DNA from 3 places in the Cohnella sp. GCM10027633 genome. Region 2 is predicted to be linked to each of the others. Evidence: riboswitches for the same ligand, from Rfam matches in the RefSeq annotation. Region 2 holds a riboswitch; each other region holds the start of a gene.
The links. A riboswitch is a leader RNA that binds a small molecule or an ion and turns the genes downstream of it on or off. The one in region 2 is predicted to bind cyclic di-AMP.
Positions count from the first base shown of each region.

Region 1: it holds a riboswitch for cyclic di-AMP, as region 2 does, so the genes downstream of both, ACFQZG_RS26930 (TrkH family potassium uptake protein) here and ACFQZG_RS23745 (C40 family peptidase) in region 2, are expected to answer to the same signal.
Region 3: it holds a riboswitch for cyclic di-AMP, as region 2 does, so the genes downstream of both, ACFQZG_RS19995 (hypothetical protein) here and ACFQZG_RS23745 (C40 family peptidase) in region 2, are expected to answer to the same signal.

Region 1 covers NZ_JBHTGV010000022.1:36,506-42,024, reverse strand. Annotated here, with positions in the region: gene uvrC (excinuclease ABC subunit UvrC) at 1-791, shown strand, start outside; gene ACFQZG_RS26935 (hypothetical protein) at 1,369-3,090, opposite strand; cyclic di-AMP (ydaO/yuaA leader) riboswitch at 3,363-3,544, shown strand; gene ACFQZG_RS26930 (TrkH family potassium uptake protein) at 3,624-4,976, shown strand; gene ACFQZG_RS26925 (potassium channel family protein) at 4,988-5,519, shown strand, end outside.
Region 2 covers NZ_JBHTGV010000015.1:28,673-34,191, forward strand. Annotated here, with positions in the region: gene ACFQZG_RS23735 (M1 family metallopeptidase) at 1-1,452, shown strand, start outside; gene ACFQZG_RS23740 (hypothetical protein) at 1,464-2,273, shown strand; cyclic di-AMP (ydaO/yuaA leader) riboswitch at 2,490-2,632, shown strand; gene ACFQZG_RS23745 (C40 family peptidase) at 2,637-3,164, shown strand; gene ACFQZG_RS23750 (DEAD/DEAH box helicase) at 3,705-4,997, opposite strand; gene ACFQZG_RS23755 (fibronectin type III domain-containing protein) at 5,142-5,519, opposite strand, start outside.
Region 3 covers NZ_JBHTGV010000010.1:58,221-63,739, forward strand. Annotated here, with positions in the region: gene kdpB (potassium-transporting ATPase subunit KdpB) at 1-790, opposite strand, end outside; gene kdpA (potassium-transporting ATPase subunit KdpA) at 809-2,488, opposite strand; gene ACFQZG_RS19990 (potassium-transporting ATPase subunit F) at 2,526-2,603, opposite strand; gene ACFQZG_RS19995 (hypothetical protein) at 2,734-3,147, opposite strand; cyclic di-AMP (ydaO/yuaA leader) riboswitch at 3,262-3,438, opposite strand; cyclic di-AMP (ydaO/yuaA leader) riboswitch at 3,533-3,732, opposite strand; gene ACFQZG_RS20000 (hypothetical protein) at 4,166-4,543, shown strand; gene ACFQZG_RS20005 (peptidylprolyl isomerase) at 4,625-5,365, shown strand.

The DNA of each region.
Region 1 (5,519 bases), on a different contig from region 2:
AGCGCGGCTCGAAGCGGCAACTCGTCGCGATGGCATGCGACAACTCGCGCGTGGCGCTCGAGGAGAAGTTCAAGCTGATCGAGCGGGACGAGACGCGCACCGTGAAGGCGGCGGACGGCTTGGCCGAGCTGCTCGGCATTCCGAGCGCGAACCGGATCGAGGCGTTCGACAACTCGAACATTCAAGGCGCGTCGCCGGTGTCGGCGATGGTCGTGTTCGTCGGCGGGAAGCCGGATAAGAAAGAGTACCGCAAGTACAATGTGCGTTCGGTCGAAGGTCCCGACGATTACGAGACGATGCGCGAAGTCGTTCGCCGCCGTTACGAGCGGGTGCTGAAGGAAGGACTGCCGCTGCCGGACCTGATCGTTATCGACGGCGGCAAGGGGCATATCGCCTCGGTCATGGACGTGCTCTCGAACGAGCTCGGTCTCGATGTTCCGGTGTGCGGCCTTGCCAAGGATGCCAAGCACCGAACGGCGGAGTTGCTCGTCGGCGATCCGCCGGAGCCCGTGCCGCTCGCGCGCGACAGCCAGGAGTTCTACTTGCTGACGCGCATCCAAGACGAGGTGCATCGCTTCGCGATCACGTTCCACCGGGAGAAGCGGGCGAAAGGAATGGTCGCCTCCAAGCTCGACGCCATTCCGGGCATTGGGGAGAAGCGCCGCAAGCAGCTGCTCAAGCATTTTGGCTCGTTGAAGGCGATTAAAGAAGCGAAGCCCGAGGACTTCAAGGCGGTCTCCATCGGCGAGGCGTTGGCGGCGCGTATTCTAGAGGCGTTGAACGCGGAGTAGCGGGCGCGGAGCAGCCACACGGGTACGGATAGCGCGGTGGCATCGAGTTACTGAGGCGAGAGTGGCGAGGTTGCTCGTAATAACGCGGGGGCGTCGAGTTACTGAGGCGAGAGTGGCGGGATTTCTCGCAATAGCGCGGTGGCATCGAGTTAAAAAGGCAGTCGTTTCTGGAAGAGACCCCACGGGGGATGATCTTCCTAGAAAGACTGCCTTTTTGGTATGCACTTCGACTAATCCAAACTATAGCACGCCAACCGCCGCAATTCGCGCCTGCAGTTCGACTAACCCGAACTGCAGCTCGCGAATTGAAGTAAACATCGCCTACAGTTTGAGCAATCCAAACTACAGTACGCCAACCGTCGCTATCCGCACCTGCAGTTCGACCAAACCGATCTCCAGCGTCCCCTGACCCGAGGAGATAGTGACGATAAGCGATATAATGCCCGCAATCCGCGCCTGCTGTTCGACCCAACCGAACTTCAGCGTCCTCTGACCCGAAGGGATAGTGACGATAAGCGCTGCAACGCAGCCCCTCACGATCGCCGGCCGTGCCATAGCTCCAGCCTGGCGACAAACTTTACGCGGAACCCGGACGCCGGAGCATTCGATGAAGCCGCCAGATCGCGAGGCCGGCGAGCCCCGGCATGACGAGGCTGAACAATCCGCCCCAGTAATCGCCCGGCAACCCGTCGGTCATCATCTGCACGCCCATGAGGACGGCGTCGAGCGTCACGTGGGCGAAGATGACGGCCATGAGGCCGAAGCGAAGCATGAACCAGCCGAACAATAGCGACAGCAGCACCAGCTCGATGACGCGCGTGTACACCGGATACACCGCATAGCCGACGTGCCCGAACGCCCACAGCAAGCCCGGCGGCACCATGGCGGCGAACGTCAGCCAGGAAGCGGCGCGAGCCGACGGTTCCCGGCGAAGCAGCTTGCGCGCGCCGCCTACGAACCATTTGCGGAACAGACCGATGCCGAACAGGCGGCTCTGTAGCTCCTCGGAGATGCCGGCGCACCATGCGAGCACCGGCAGCAGCAACGGATACGTCATGTTGTACATGGACTGCGAAGGATCGGAGGAGGCGAACGACCCGAGAGATTGCTCCAGCACGATGAGCACGACCGATTGCGCGCCGAGCAGAATGAAGGCGAGGAAGTAGCCGGTCTTCATGCTTTTCAGCACCGCGTTGCCATATCCGGCTTCCTTCCATCTCGGCCACAGCGAATAGCCCATCGACTTCCACAAACCGTCTCCGCCGACGGCGGCTAAGTACGTGAGCAACGCCATCGCGCCATAGATGATGATGCTCACGGTAAGCAAGGTCGGATCGAATGCGTCGGACTTGTCGGTCGATACCCCCATCACGCTGGCGCGCATGCCGGGGATCATGTTGTACGAATAGGCGACGTAGAGCACGAAGAACAAGCCGGCCAGGAAAATGCCTCTACGGTACGAGCTATGCCCGACGTACGTTCCCGCCGCGACGATCGCGCAGACGAGCATGAACAGCTCCGGCAAGATGTACCCGTACTTGGACCACTCGGAAGCGAGATGCTCTTGCTTATCCATATAGCTAAGAAACTCCGCCGGAAGCTGCGTGCCGTATACGACGAATCCGCCTTTCCAAGGAGGCAGGGAGGAAGCGGTCGCTTCGAAACCGGCAGGCGCGCGCACGCTCAGCCACGGTTCCGCTTCGCCCAGCGGCTTCTTGGAGACGAACAAGGAGCTGCCGTCCGGCTGCGTTCGGCCGGTCCATTCCCAGTCGTCGCCATGAACGCCCCACGCTTCGGCATAGTGGAGTGCGCGAGCCGCTTGTTCCGCCCCGCCGCCGCTCTCCAACGCAGGCGCGGCGCCGCCCGCGGAAGCCCCTGCAACCGCGGCGTGCCGCCAACCGACGAGACTGCCGGTTTCCAGGTGGAGCAGCAGGCGCAAGGTGCCGCCATCGCCGGCCAGATGCAGATCGACGCGGTAGTAATCGGTCGGCATCGTCGCGTCCAGGCGATCGTCGTACGCCTTCCCAAGATCGTTCTTACTGTAATAACCGACCGCGTCGCTATCCGACAGGTGAGTTACGGTCGTCTCGGACACGTCGGAGCGCGCGACGCCGAATCTGTCCGCGGCCGCGGACAGCGCTTTATTCTCCGCTTGGGCGCGGGTTAAGACGTCGTGATCCTCGGTCTTGAATACCTGCAGGGAAGTCGGCAGAACTTGTATGAGAAGGAAGAGAGCCAAGCCGATCGCGGCGGTCCACACCCATCGGCGGGACAGTGTATCCTGATCATGTGCGGGCATATGCCTACGCATCCTTTCGTGGTAAGGCGTGAAGTAAACGGTTTCAGGGGACCGGGTCGTCCCGGCGTCCCGAATTATCCCTTAAGTATCTCGTATTTTTGGCGAAAATGAAAGAAAAGCCGTCGATAATCGATGTGCGGACGCATGAGCGACGGATCGGATGAGGTAACGGTGCTAATTATCGGCGAAACGCGGTTGTTTGCCTCCTTTTTGATGTTGTTACGTCTACCCGGAAAGCATATAATTCGATGGTACGTCCATGAACGATCCTATAAAAGAACCAGCCGAATTTCTTCACGGAAAACGGGGGAACCAACCGATCGCCGGTACAAGCTATTGTATTCGGAGATCCCGGGGTGAATTCCAGTCCGCTCGAAGCCGAGCGGCGGATAGGGCGCGTCTGTTTCGAGCCCGAACCCGACAGCTAACCTCGCAGGCTGCACGGAACAGGACTCGCATGCTAACGCGAAGCATTGGAGCTCCAGTGCTTCTTTTTTGTGCGTTCGAGAGCTATTAGCAGAGGGGAATACGGCATGTTCAATAAAGTCATTCGCTGGTTCAGCGCATCTCCCCCGAGAACGCTGCTGCTCGGCTTCGCCTTCGTCATCTTCTTAGGCGCGCAGTTGCTCAAGCTGCCGATCGCCTCAGCGGACGGGAAGTCGATCTCTTACATAGACGCCTTGTTCACTTCGACATCGGCCGCTTGCGTCACCGGACTCGTCGTCCATGATACCGGCTCCCAGTTCTCCACGTTCGGCCACTGGGTCATTCTCCTTCTCGTGCAGGTCGGCGGCATCGGCTTCATGACGATGGCGACGTTGTTCGCGCTCATTCTGAGAAGGCGCATCTCCTTGAAGGAAAGACTGATTCTGCAAGAGTCGCTCAATCAGGGCAGCATCGAAGGTCTCGTGCGGCTCGTCCGCAAGGTCGTCTTCTTCGCGCTCGCGATCGAATCGGTCGGCGCGGCGCTGTTCACAATCCGATTCAGCTTCGACATGAGCTTCGGGCAGGCGCTCTATCATGGCGTGTTCCACTCGATCTCGATTTTCAATAACGCCGGCTTCGACCTATCGGGCGACTTCAGCAGCTTCTCCCGCTACTCGGGCGATCTCTATATGAACCTCTTGTCGATGGCTCTCATCATTCTCGGCGGCTTCGGGTTCATCGTCCTTTCCGACTTATTCGACTTAAGGCACCGTAACGCCCGGCGCAGGCTGTCGCTTCATACGAAAGTCGTCCTTACCGTTAGCGGCGCGCTGATCGTTCTCGGAATGCTTATCATCTTCGTATTCGAATATACGAATCCGAACTCCGTCGGCGACAAGCACATCGGAGAGAAGCTGCTCGACGCGCTGTTCCAATCGGTCACCACGCGCTCGGGCGGCGTCACGACCGTTGACGTCGCGGATTTCCGCCAGGCGACGCAATTCTTCATTATTATATTGATGTTCATCGGGGCGTCTCCCGGTTCGACGGGAGGCGGCATCAAGACGACGACGTTCGCGGTTCTGTTCGGCGCGGTGCTGGCGATGATCCGGGGCAAGGAGGACGTCGTGCTGTTCCGTCTGCGGCTCGCGCAGGAGCGCGTATATAAGGCCGTTACCGTTACGTTGTTCTGTATCGGCATCGTGATGCTCGGAACGATGATCCTGTGCACGACGGAGGACGCGGCGTTCCTGAAAATCCTGTTCGAAGCGACGTCGGCGTTCGGCACGGTCGGCCTGTCGATGGGGTTGACGGGGGATTTGACGTTACCGGGCAAGCTAACCATTATTATGCTGATGTTCGTCGGCAGGCTCGGGCCGCTCACGTTGACCTATGCGTTGGCGCCGAAGCCGGAGCGAGCGAGGTTCCGTCATGCGGAAGGTAAAATCATAATCGGGTAGGAGCAACGCACATGAGACTTAATCAATTCGTCATTATCGGCTTAGGCCGCTTCGGTTCGAGCATCGGCCGCGAGCTCATCCAATTAGGCTACGAGGTGCTCGGCGTCGACCGCGACGAAGAGACGGTCCAAGAGCTGTCGAACGTGCTGACGCACGTCGTCGTGGCGGACGCGACGGAGGAAGAGGTGCTCCGTTCGATCGGGGCCCGCAACTTCGACTGCGGCGTCGTCGCGATCGGCGACGACATCCAGGCAAGCATCCTCGCGACGATTCTGCTGAAGGAGCTCGGAGTCAAGAAGGTCGTCGCCAAGGCGGTGTCCGACTTGCACGGACGCGTGCTGGAGCGGATGGGCGTCGATCGCGTCATCTATCCGGAGCGGGACATGGGCGTTCGCGTGGCGCACCAGCTCGTGTCGCCGAACCTGCTCGATTACATCGAACTATCCAAGCAATACACGATCGCGGAGCTTGCCGTGCCGCAATGCCTGTCGGGCAAGTCGCTCGACGACGTCAATCCGAGAGGACGGTTCGGCTGCAGCATCG
Region 2 (5,519 bases):
ACGCTTCGGCTTCCGCAGGCGGTCAAGCCCGGCTCGTCCGTCACGTTGCGTATGAAATACAGCGTCAAGCTGCCTGACGTATTCGCGCGCATGGGCAAAGCCGGCGAGTTCGTCATGGCGGGACAATGGTTTCCGAAGCTCGCAGTCTACGAGACGGCCGGCACCCGAGGCCGAACGGCCGAAGGCTGGAACCTGCATCAATACCACGGCAACTCGGAATTCTATTCCGACTTCGGCATCTACAACGTCCGCATCAACGTGCCGCAAGATTACAAGGTGGCGGCGACCGGCTTCCAGACGAAGACGCCGAGCGTCGCGAACGGACGGAAGACGGTACAATTTTACGCGGACGACGTGCACGATTTCGCTTGGTCCGCATCGCCTTCCTTCACGTTCGTGGAAGACTCGTTCTCCTCTCCCGGCATTCCCGGCGTCCGGATCAAGCTTTATCTCGATCCGCTCCACGCGGAGCTGCAGGACCGCTATATGCACGCGGCCAAGTCGGCGCTCGCCAAGCTCGGCGAATGGTTCGGCGAGTATCCTTACGCGACGCTCTCCGTCGTCGTGCCGCCGGCGGACGCTAACGGAGCGGGCGGCATGGAATACCCGACGCTCGTCACCGCCGCGGCCGCGGACAACAAGAACCCGGGCTACGACCTCGAGCGCACCCTCGTGCACGAGATCGCGCACCAATACTGGTACGGCCTCGTCGCCTCGAACGAATTCGAGGAAGCCTGGCTGGACGAAGGCTTCACCTCTTACACGGAAGATAAGCTCATGTCCGCCATCTACGGCGTATCGCCGAATACGCCGATCGAAGCGAGCTACTTGACGAATCCGGAGCCGCTCAATCAATCGTCTTGGCAGTTCCGCGATTCCGACCGGTACGCCGAGAACGTCTACCTGAGAGGCAAGCTCGTGCTTACCGCCCTGGAGCGGCAAGTCGGGGACAAGACGATGGCGAAGATCATGCGGACTTATTATCAGAAATACCGGTTTAAGCACCCGAGCTACGCCGACTTCCAGAAGGTCGTCGAGACGGTTACCAAGTCGAAGTGGGACGACTTCTTCCAATCGTACGTGCAGCGCGCCGAGATGGCCGACTTCTCCGTCGACGGCATCTACAGCCGCAAGACCGAAGAAGGCTACGAGTCCCGAGTCCTCATTCGACGCCATGGCGGCAGCGCGCAGTCCGTCAACGTGTTGTTCCGGTTCGAGGACGGACAGACGGCCAGACGGACGTGGGACGGCGTGCAGGACCATGTCCAAGTTCAACTCCTATCCGCCTCTCCGCTCTCGTTCGCGGCCATCGATCCGTCGCTCAACGTCGTGCTCGACAATCGCAGGTACAACAACTATTTGAAGGCGGAAGTGCAGCAGCAGGAACGGACACGATGGTCGGCAGGCATCACGCAAGTAATCGAAGGCTTGTTCGGAACGATAGCATGGTGAGGTGACGCCAGATGAGAGAACGATTAAAAATGGGATGGGACACGACTCTCCGGCATAAGTATGTGTTGGTTCTCCTTTTCCTGTACCGCCTGCTATGGGGATTCTTCCTGTACCGGTTCGTCGACGGGATCGTGACGCCGATTCTGGCGCGCTACCCCGGCGACCATCCGAACGCGAACGCCGCCCAGCTGTTCCTCGTCGAAGCGCAGTTCCGCCTGCTCAAGACCGACATGCTGAACGAGACGCTGACGCTGCTCGGCGCGCTGCTGCTCATGCGGATGATCCTCACGCCCCTGCTCAACGCCGGCGTCTACTACTCCTTCCATCACTCGAGGGACGGAGAAGGCACGCTGGTATTGTCCGGAATGAAGCGGTCATGGAAATCGGTAACCGCGCTTTACTGGCTGGAGAACGCGCTATCCGCGCTCCCTGCCCTTTGGCTCGTCCCGCTTGCCCGCGATCGCTTCTATGCCGTAGGCTCCGTCTCGGATTGGCTGCGAGAGCTGGCCCCCTACGCCATCGCATGGCTTGCGTGGGGATTCCTGCTCCACCTGCTGTTCCAATTCATGCAGTTCGGAGCCGTCTCGAAGGACGGCATTCTGAGAAGCATCGGACTCGCGCTGCGCAAAGGGCTGCCTCTGATCGCCGTCACGCTCGTCATGCTCGGCATCGGGATCGCGGTATCGCTCGCGGCTTCGGCCGTCACGTTTCTCTGGTCGGGCTTCCTCGCCGTCGCGCTGCATCAGGCCTTCCACTTCGTCCGCTCGCTGCTGACGCTGTGGACATCGGCTTCCCAATACCACGTATGGCGCGAATCGTAAGCCATCTCCTCGTCCCTCGTTCGACACGAAGCTTCACGGGACATTCCCCGGTTGCCCCCTTCTCGGGTGGGCGGCCGGGGTTTGGCGTTATTATCGGCGAGTAAAAATGTGCGAAAAGGAGGGGTGTGAATACCCAGTAATCCGCTTTAGATTAGGAAATTCTCATTTAGTAATTGCAGGAAATTCGCCATAATCACCGAATATCTAAGGCTGAGTGTAAAAAATTTGCCGAGTCCTCGCGCACACCGGGGAACGGGGGAACCAATTAGTACGGGTGAATTGGCTTCGCATCAGAGGAGCCATAGGGAACCTTCAACCGAACCCTCCAGCTAACCTCGTAGGCATTGGAAGGAGTCACCAGCTTTGCGCAAGTTATCCGTCATTCTGTTCTCGCTTGCTTTGCTCCTGCTCGTCCAAGTCGGAAGCGTATTCGCGAGTTCCAAGCTGGACACGGAGGTCGACAAGCTGATCGGCATCGATTACCGGTACGGCGGCACGACGACCAAAGGCTTCGACTGCTCCGGCTTCACGCAGTACGTATTCAAGAAATTGGGCATCGATCTCCTGAGGGATTCGAGATCGCAGGCAACCCAAGGCAAGAAAGTCTCCAAGGACGATCTGCGTCCGGGAGATCTCGTGTTCTTCAAGACGAACGGCCGGACGATCTCTCACGTGGGCGTCTACGTAGGCGAAGGCAAATTCGCCCATGCTTCCACGAGGAAGGGCATCACGATCAGCGCCCTCTCCGAGAAATCGTACGCGAACACTTACGTGACCGCCCGCCGCGTTATGGACACGGAAACTTACCAAGCACTGGCGACCGAGTTCGATCCGGCGGACGCCGAATTGATCGGACCTGCGGATGCAGCCACCGACGAACCGTTGGAGTAAGCTTCGGCTGACCCGACGCATGAAGAAACCCCGCCAATTGGCGGGGTTTCTTCGTTGTATGGGGACGTTCGGAGGCGCCGGCGAGGATGAACGCCTTCTCCTAACGCGAACCCCATACGCCCCGCCCGTGTAGTTAGCGTTATCTGATAACGCTAATTACCCGGACGAAGCCTACATGAAACAATAACGCGATCTCGTAACGCTAAATTCTTGTTCGAGGCGTTCGTGACGCTTTAACGCTACCTCATAGCGCTAAAATCCCGTTCGGCGCACTCGCGAGATTTTAACGCTACCTCATAACGTTAAAATCTCATTGGACGGGCTCGCGACGATTTAACGTTACCTCATAACGCTAAAATCTCATTGGACGGGCTCGCGACGATTTAACGCTACCTCATAACGCTAAAATCTCGTTTGACGAGCTCGCGACTGTTTAACGCTACCTCATAACGTTAAAATCCCATTGGACGAGCTCGCGACGATTTAACGTTACCTCATAACGCTAACGCACGCACGTTCACGCGGGAAGTCGGCACCGCGTTAGCGGCGTCTTCGACCGCCGCCATTACCGCCGTTGCCACCGCCGCCGTTGCCGCCTTGCGGACGGCCTTTCGCCGCCGCAACGGGCTCGCGAGTCTTCGCGGGCGCATTCTGCTGTCCCTTGTTATCGCTCTTCCCCGCGACTTCGAAAATCTCCATCGGATACGGATGACCTTCCACCCGCGGAACCGGCTTCTTGATCAGCTTCTCGATGTCCTTCAAGTACGGCAGCTCCTCGTATTCGCAGAACGAGATCGCGATGCCGCTCAGCCCTGCCCGGCCGGTACGTCCGATGCGGTGCACGTACGTCTCCGGAATGTTCGGCAGGTTGTAGTTGATCACGTGCGACAACTCGTCGATGTCGATGCCCCGAGCCGCGATGTCCGTCGCCACGAGCACGCGCGTCGCGCCGCTCTTGAAGTTGTTCAGCGCCGCCTGGCGGGCGTTCTGCGACTTGTCGCCGTGGATCGCCTGCGCCGTGATCTTCGCCTTCGTCAATCCGCGTACGACGCGATCCGCTCCATGCTTCGTGCGAGTGAACACGAGCGCCGATACGATCGACTTGTCCTGCAACAGATCGACGAGCAATTGCAGCTTGTTCGGCTTATCCACGAGATACACCGATTGATCGATGCGCTCCGCCGTCGACGACACCGGCGTAATTTCCACTTTCACCGGGTTGTGAAGCAGCGTCTGCACCATCTGTGAAATTTCCGGCGGCATCGTCGCCGAGAAGAACAGCGTCTGCCGCTTAGCCGGCAGCTTCGCGATGATTCGCTTCATATCGTTAATGAAGCCCATGTCCAGCATTCTGTCCGCTTCGTCCAATACGAGAATCTGAACGTGCCGCAAGTCGACGACGTTCTGATTCATCAAGTCGATCAACCGGCCGGGCGTCGCGATGACAATGTCCGCGCCTCGCGCGAGCGACTCCTCTTGCCGGACTTGGGACACGCCGCCCACGATGACCGCGCTCCGCAGCTTCGTGAACTTGCCGTACGCGCGGATGTTATCGTCGATCTGAATCGCGAGCTCGCGCGTCGGCGTCAGAATCAACGACCGGATGTGCCGCTTCTGCCCTTGGCTGCCCGACGGCTGCTGGCTCAGCAGTTGGATGATCGGCAGCGAGAATGCCGCCGTCTTCCCCGTCCCCGTCTGCGCGCAACCGAACAAGTCTCGGCCCTCCAGCACGGCCGGTATAGCCTGCTCCTGGATCGGCGTCGGCGTCGCGTAATTCTCTTGCTCCAATGCCCGCAGAATCTGCGGAATTAACTTCAAGTCCTGGAATGTCATAAGGTCTCCTTAATCATACGTTCTACGCTGATTGTTCGATCATACCTCTCCTGCACCGAACGCGCAACCCGGCACCTCCGGCAACCGATCGTCGGCTTGCGCAAGAAGAGACCCCGCGCTGCGCGGGGCCCCCTCGTATCCGTATTATTGAATTTCGTTGACCAGCACGAACAATGGCTTCTCGCTTACGTTGACCGTCACCTTCTTGTCGCCGGAAATCGTCAGCGCGGAAGTCACGCCGTCCGTATCTCCGTCGACCATCTCCACCTGCGACGCGCTCGTCGGATTGCCCTGCAGCGCGAGGCTATAGCCGTTGGTTTGAGAGTTGTTGCTCGTCTTGTTCCAGACAACATAGGCGCCAGCGTTGCTCGTAGCGCTCTTGAACTTGTAGATCATCACGTTCGGATTGCTGGAATCCTGCTGCTCGCCGAGGTAGTACATCTCTCCAAGAGTATTACGATAGGTGTACAAGTAATACCACGAATCTTTCTTCGGATAGCCTTGATCCTTCCGTCCGACTAG
Region 3 (5,519 bases), on a different contig from region 2:
CGATCGTCGTCGGAATGAGGCAGACGAGCAACGCGATCAATACCGGCACCTTCAGGTCGATATCCAAGTAACCCGCGATCGGTCCCAGCGTCACGACGACGATCAGGAAGATGATCGTCAAGCTGGTCAGCAGCGTGTTCAGCGCGAGCTCGTTCGGCGTCTTCTGCCGCTGCGCGCCTTCGACGAGCGAAATCATGCGATCGATGAACGATTCGCCCGGATCGCTGGAGATGCGGACGACGATCCGGTCGCTGACGACTCGCGTGCCGCCGGTTACGGAGCTGAAGTCTCCTCCCGCTTCCTTAATGACGGGCGCGGATTCGCCGGTGATCGCGGATTCGTCGACGGACGCGAGTCCTTCGACGACTTCGCCGTCGCCCGGAATCATCTCGCCTTCCGCGACGACGACGATGTCCCCTTTGCGCAACTCGGTAGACGGTACGACTTTGACGCCGCCGCCCACGACCTTGTTCGCGGTAATCTCCTTCTTCGACTGCTTCAACGAATCCGCCTGCGCTTTGCCCCTGCCTTCGGCCAGCGCCTCCGCGAAGTTGGCGAATAGGACGGTGAAGAGCAGAATGAAGAAAACGGTCAGATTAAAGCCGATATCGTCCTTCGCGTCGAAATACGCGGGGAACAGCGTCATTAGCAGGACGATCAGCGTACCCACCTCGACGACGAACATGACCGGATTTTTCATCATCGCGATCGGATTTAGTTTCATGAAGCTATCTTTCATCGCGCGACCGACGATCGCCGAAGACAACATGTTTTTGCGCTCTGCGCTCATATACGGTTCACCTCGCCTTTACCCTAGCTTCAGATGCTCTGCGATCGGACCAAGCACGATGGCAGGCAAGAACGTTAACGCGCCGATGATCAAAACGACGCCGATCAGAATGCCGTAGAACAACCGGTTATCCGTCCGGAACGTGCCGATCGTCTCCGGAACCCATTGCTTGCGAACGAGCGACCCGGCGACCGCCAGCATCGCGATCATCGAGACGTAACGGCCGAGCAGCATGACGATCCCCGTCGTGATGTTCCAGAACGGCGTATTGTCGGCCAAGCCCTCGAAGCCGGAGCCGTTGTTCGCGGCGGAAGACGTGTATTCGTACAACACCTGCGAGATGCCGTGAGATCCCGGATTCGTAATCGCTCCATGCCCCAGATCGGTCAGGAACGCGATGGCCGTCGGCCCCAGGATGATGAGCGGATGCATCAGAATGGCGATCGCGATCAGCTTGATCTCCCTAGGCTCGATCTTCCTGCCGAGGAACTCCGGCGTCCGTCCGACCATGAGCCCGCACAGGAACACGCCCAATATCGCGTACATGAGCATATTGATCAGCCCGACGCCTTTGCCTCCGAACACGACGTTCAGCATCATTTCCCCGAGCGCACCGAGACCGCCGAGCGGCGTCAGCGTATCGTGCATGTTGTTGACCGTCCCCGTCGTCGCTGCCGTCGTAACCGCCGTGAACAGCGATGACTGCGGAATGCCGAACCGGACTTCCTTGCCCTCCATGCTGCCTTGCGACGCATCGATGCCGAGCGCGTTCATCGCCGGGTTGCCGCGCAGCTCCGAGAAGTAGATGAGCGATAGGAACAGGATGAACAGCGTCATCATCGCGCTGAAGACGACCCAGCCTTGCTTGCGGTTGTTCGCGAACCTCCCATAGACGTAAGGCAGAGAGGCCGGCAGCAGCCACATCGACAGAATCTCGACGACGTTCGTCAGCGCGTTCGGATTCTCGAACGGGTGCGCCGAGTTGACGCCGAAGAAGCCGCCGCCGTTCGTGCCTAGATGCTTGATCGATTCGAGCGCGGCGACCGGCCCGATCGCGATGTGCTGCGTAACGCCTTCGAGCGTCGTGACGGTTAACGTCGGATCGAGCGTCTGCGGCACTTGCAAGGCGACGAGCAGCAGCGTGACGAGCACGGCCGCCGGAAGGAAGATCCGGACGTGCGCCTTGACGAAATCCTCGAAGAAGTTGCCGATCGTCGTTCCCTTGCTCGTGATGCCGCGCACGAAAGCGATGGCTACCGAGAAGCCGGAAGCGGCCGACGTGAACATCATCATCATGATGACGGCCATCTGCGAGAAGTAGGACAAGCCGCTCTCCCCGCTGTAATGCTGCAAGTTGGTGTTCGTAATGAAGCTGATGATCGTGTTGAACGACAGCGTCTCTTCCATGTTGCCGATGTCGTTCGGGTTGAACGGCAAGATCTTCTGCAGCCGCAGCATCGCGTACCCGATAGCCACCAATACGATGTTCGTTAACAGGAAGCTTAGCGCGTATTTTTTCCAATTCATGCCGTTGCGGTTGTGCAGTCCCATGAGTCGATAGATGAACCGCTCGGCAGATCCGAAGATCTTGTCCGTCCGGTTCGGCTCGTTGGAGAACACGTGATATACATACGTCCCAAGCGGTTTCACAAGCAGCAACAACACCGCCAAGACGATAACGATCTGCATGATGCCCATTGACGTCCCTCCTGCATTTTCGGCTCGCCAAGCCTGCTTAGAATTTCTCCGGATTCACTAAGGCGTAGATTAAATAGAGGAAAATAAACACGGTGAAGATCGAGACGACGATCATCGGTTGCCTCCTCCTTCGTCGATTACCCGGCCGCACCAATGCATGAAGCCGTAGAATAGACCGAATAGGCCGGCTAGCATAAGAACCATATACACGTCGAGCATGGGCGAATGCCTCCTTCTTCGTTACGTTATCTCGCGAGCAAATCGTCGGTAATGAGAAAAGCGTAGTCCTGCGCTTGGCTATGAATCACGTAGTCGACGCCCATCGTCTTGTAGACGTTGCGGGGGTTGTGGCTTCCCGTAATGACGTATATCGATCTGCCGGTCCAACTCCGGCATATTTGCACGTATCTGCAGCACAGCGTCACGCTCGTCTCGAACAAGTACACCCGCCCGATATCAATCGGGGGGATGATCCAGGATTGCTCCTTGGTCGTATTTACCACTATAATGTGCTCCGCTCCGAGCGAACTTACGCGCTCGTGTTCCTCGGGATTGTTCACGATCGCCGCGAACGGAATCTTCCTCTGCTGAAGCAGCTTCATGAACCGCTCGCCCGCGATATTCGGGGCCGATACCAACACGACGTCCCGTCCGGCCATTCTCGTTCATCTCCTCTTCTTCTCTTGGAAGAAGGCAACAAAAAAGAAGCCGCGAGAAGAGAGTCTTCTCGTGGCTTCCCGGCATGGCCAAATAAACCTCGCCCGTCACGATCCGTTGCCTCTCTCGGTACGCTTGCGAGGTTAGCTGCCGGATTCGGGCTTGAGAGTTGCCCTACCCAGAGCCGGCTAAGGCCCCGGGATTCACCCCATGGACGCGCGCCCGTCTCTCCCGGGCACGCTCCGTTGGTTCCCCCGCTTCCCGACGCATCGGGAATTCAGCGATTCATGGCATAACAAAGACCGCTAAGAAATAAGCATGCATGCTTACCCTGCGGCCGACACGGTCACAGTTCATCATCCTCTCTCCATTTGAGGCATCCGGTCTTAACGGACGCATCGGCGCTTACGAGGTTAGCTGTCGGATTCGGGCCGTGAGAGTAGCCCTACCGTCGGAGGCCGCATCCTAGGCGCGGCTGCCGACGGATTCACCCCGGACGGCGCTTCTCCCGGCTCTCACACCGGAACGGCGCCATCGTTGGTTCCCCCGTTTTCCGTGCGGACACGGAAACTCAGCGATTACGAATGGAACGATATTCAATTGACTGAATCGAATATTACGCTTGCCCCCGATGTTTGTAAAGGAATGACAGGTAGGGTTTAAGCGCCGCATTCCGGCAAGCCGCGCAGTTGTACCGTTTACAATCGCAGTGACCTCTACAGATCTCTCTCCGGCTCTCTCTTTCTCCGTTTCTCGTAAAAAGCATGCTTGCCTATCGCTCCTCGATTCCGGCAGCGGAACGCTTAAATTCGGAATCGCGAGCCAGAGAGAGCATACCCCGCCCGTTCGCGTGAACCGATCGCAATAGGTGCCGCAAACCCGGTTAAATCGGTTGAATTTCATCGAAAAAGCGCGCAATAGGAGACGATTATCGTTTGGCGACTTACCTCGCGCGGCGTTATATTGAGAGCTATCGATCGAGGCACGCCTGTTGGCGTAAGCAGAGGAGCGGATGGAACGGTGGACGACGCGGACGGTTATCGCATTACCGGAATCGAATTTCTGCAATTCGAGGGTCGAGGGGATACGGACAGGTACGGCGTGCTCCGGCTGTGCGCCGGCGGACGTTGCGGATACGCGCGCTGCGAGCTTCCCGGACGCGGGCATCGCTTCGATATCGTCGGGTGGTCGTCGTTCCTGCTCGACTTCCGCCGCCCGGCAATCGGGGAGGCCCGCCTCATCGCGGACGCCAGGCGCGCTTGCTGGGGCAGCGTCAAGGCGGAGCTGGTGATCGAGGCGTGCCGCGATCTCTCGCGGCGCATTCGCGGCGACCGGGAGGCGTTGCCCGAGCCCGTCCTCGCGCTTGACGAGTGCCAGTCTTACTTCGAGGTGCTATAAGGGCGAGGCGAAAACTGGAATCGACACGCGAGGACATGGTATGATACGGAAAGTAAACGTGCATGCAAGGGGGAACCGAAGTTGATCGCGGCAAGAAAATGGACAAGCTTCGCCATCCTCGCGCTCGTCGTCCTGCTCATCGCGGCAGGCTGCGGCAAACGCGAGACGGCCGACCCGAACGCCGTTCAAGGCGGCGGGAACGGCTACGACGCGACGGCGACGGCATCGCAACCGGCATCAACCGAACCAGCACCAACCAATACCGAGGAGGCGGACGCCACGAGTACCGTAGACACATCCGGCAACATCCCGATCGTAACGATCGAAATGGACAGCGGTAAAATCATCAAAGTAGAGCTGTATCCGAAAGTCGCTCCGAACACCGTCAACAACTTCATCTCGCTCGTACAGAAAGGCTTCTACGACGGGACGATTTTCCACCGCGTCATCCCCGACTTCATGATTCAGGGCGGCGACCCGGACGGCACCGGCATGGGCGGTCCCGACTACGGCATTAAGGGCGAGTTCTCGCAGAACGGCTTCAAGAACGACCTGAAGCACACGAAGGGCGTTCTCTCGATGGCGCGTTCGGGCAACCCGAACTCCGCGGGATCCCAGTTCTTCCTCATGGTCGCGGACGCTCCGCACCTGGACGGCGCTTACGCGGCGTTCGGCAAAGTGACGGAAGGCCAAGACGTCGCGGACGAGATCGTCAGCGTGCCGACGGGCTCGCAGAACCGTCCGAAGACGCCTCCGGTCATGGCGAAGGTTACGGTGGAACTGAACGGCTACGAGGCTGCAGAGCCTGAAGTGATCAAGTAAGACGCGCTTGCGCGCGACGGCGGGGCCCTACGGGGCTTCGCCGTTTTTGTGTTGCGAGCGGACTAGGGACAGTCGGCGCGGGATGGAGGCGTGCTGGCGTGGGACAGTCGGCGCGGACACAGGGGGCGCTATTGTGCGGATATCGGCACTATTG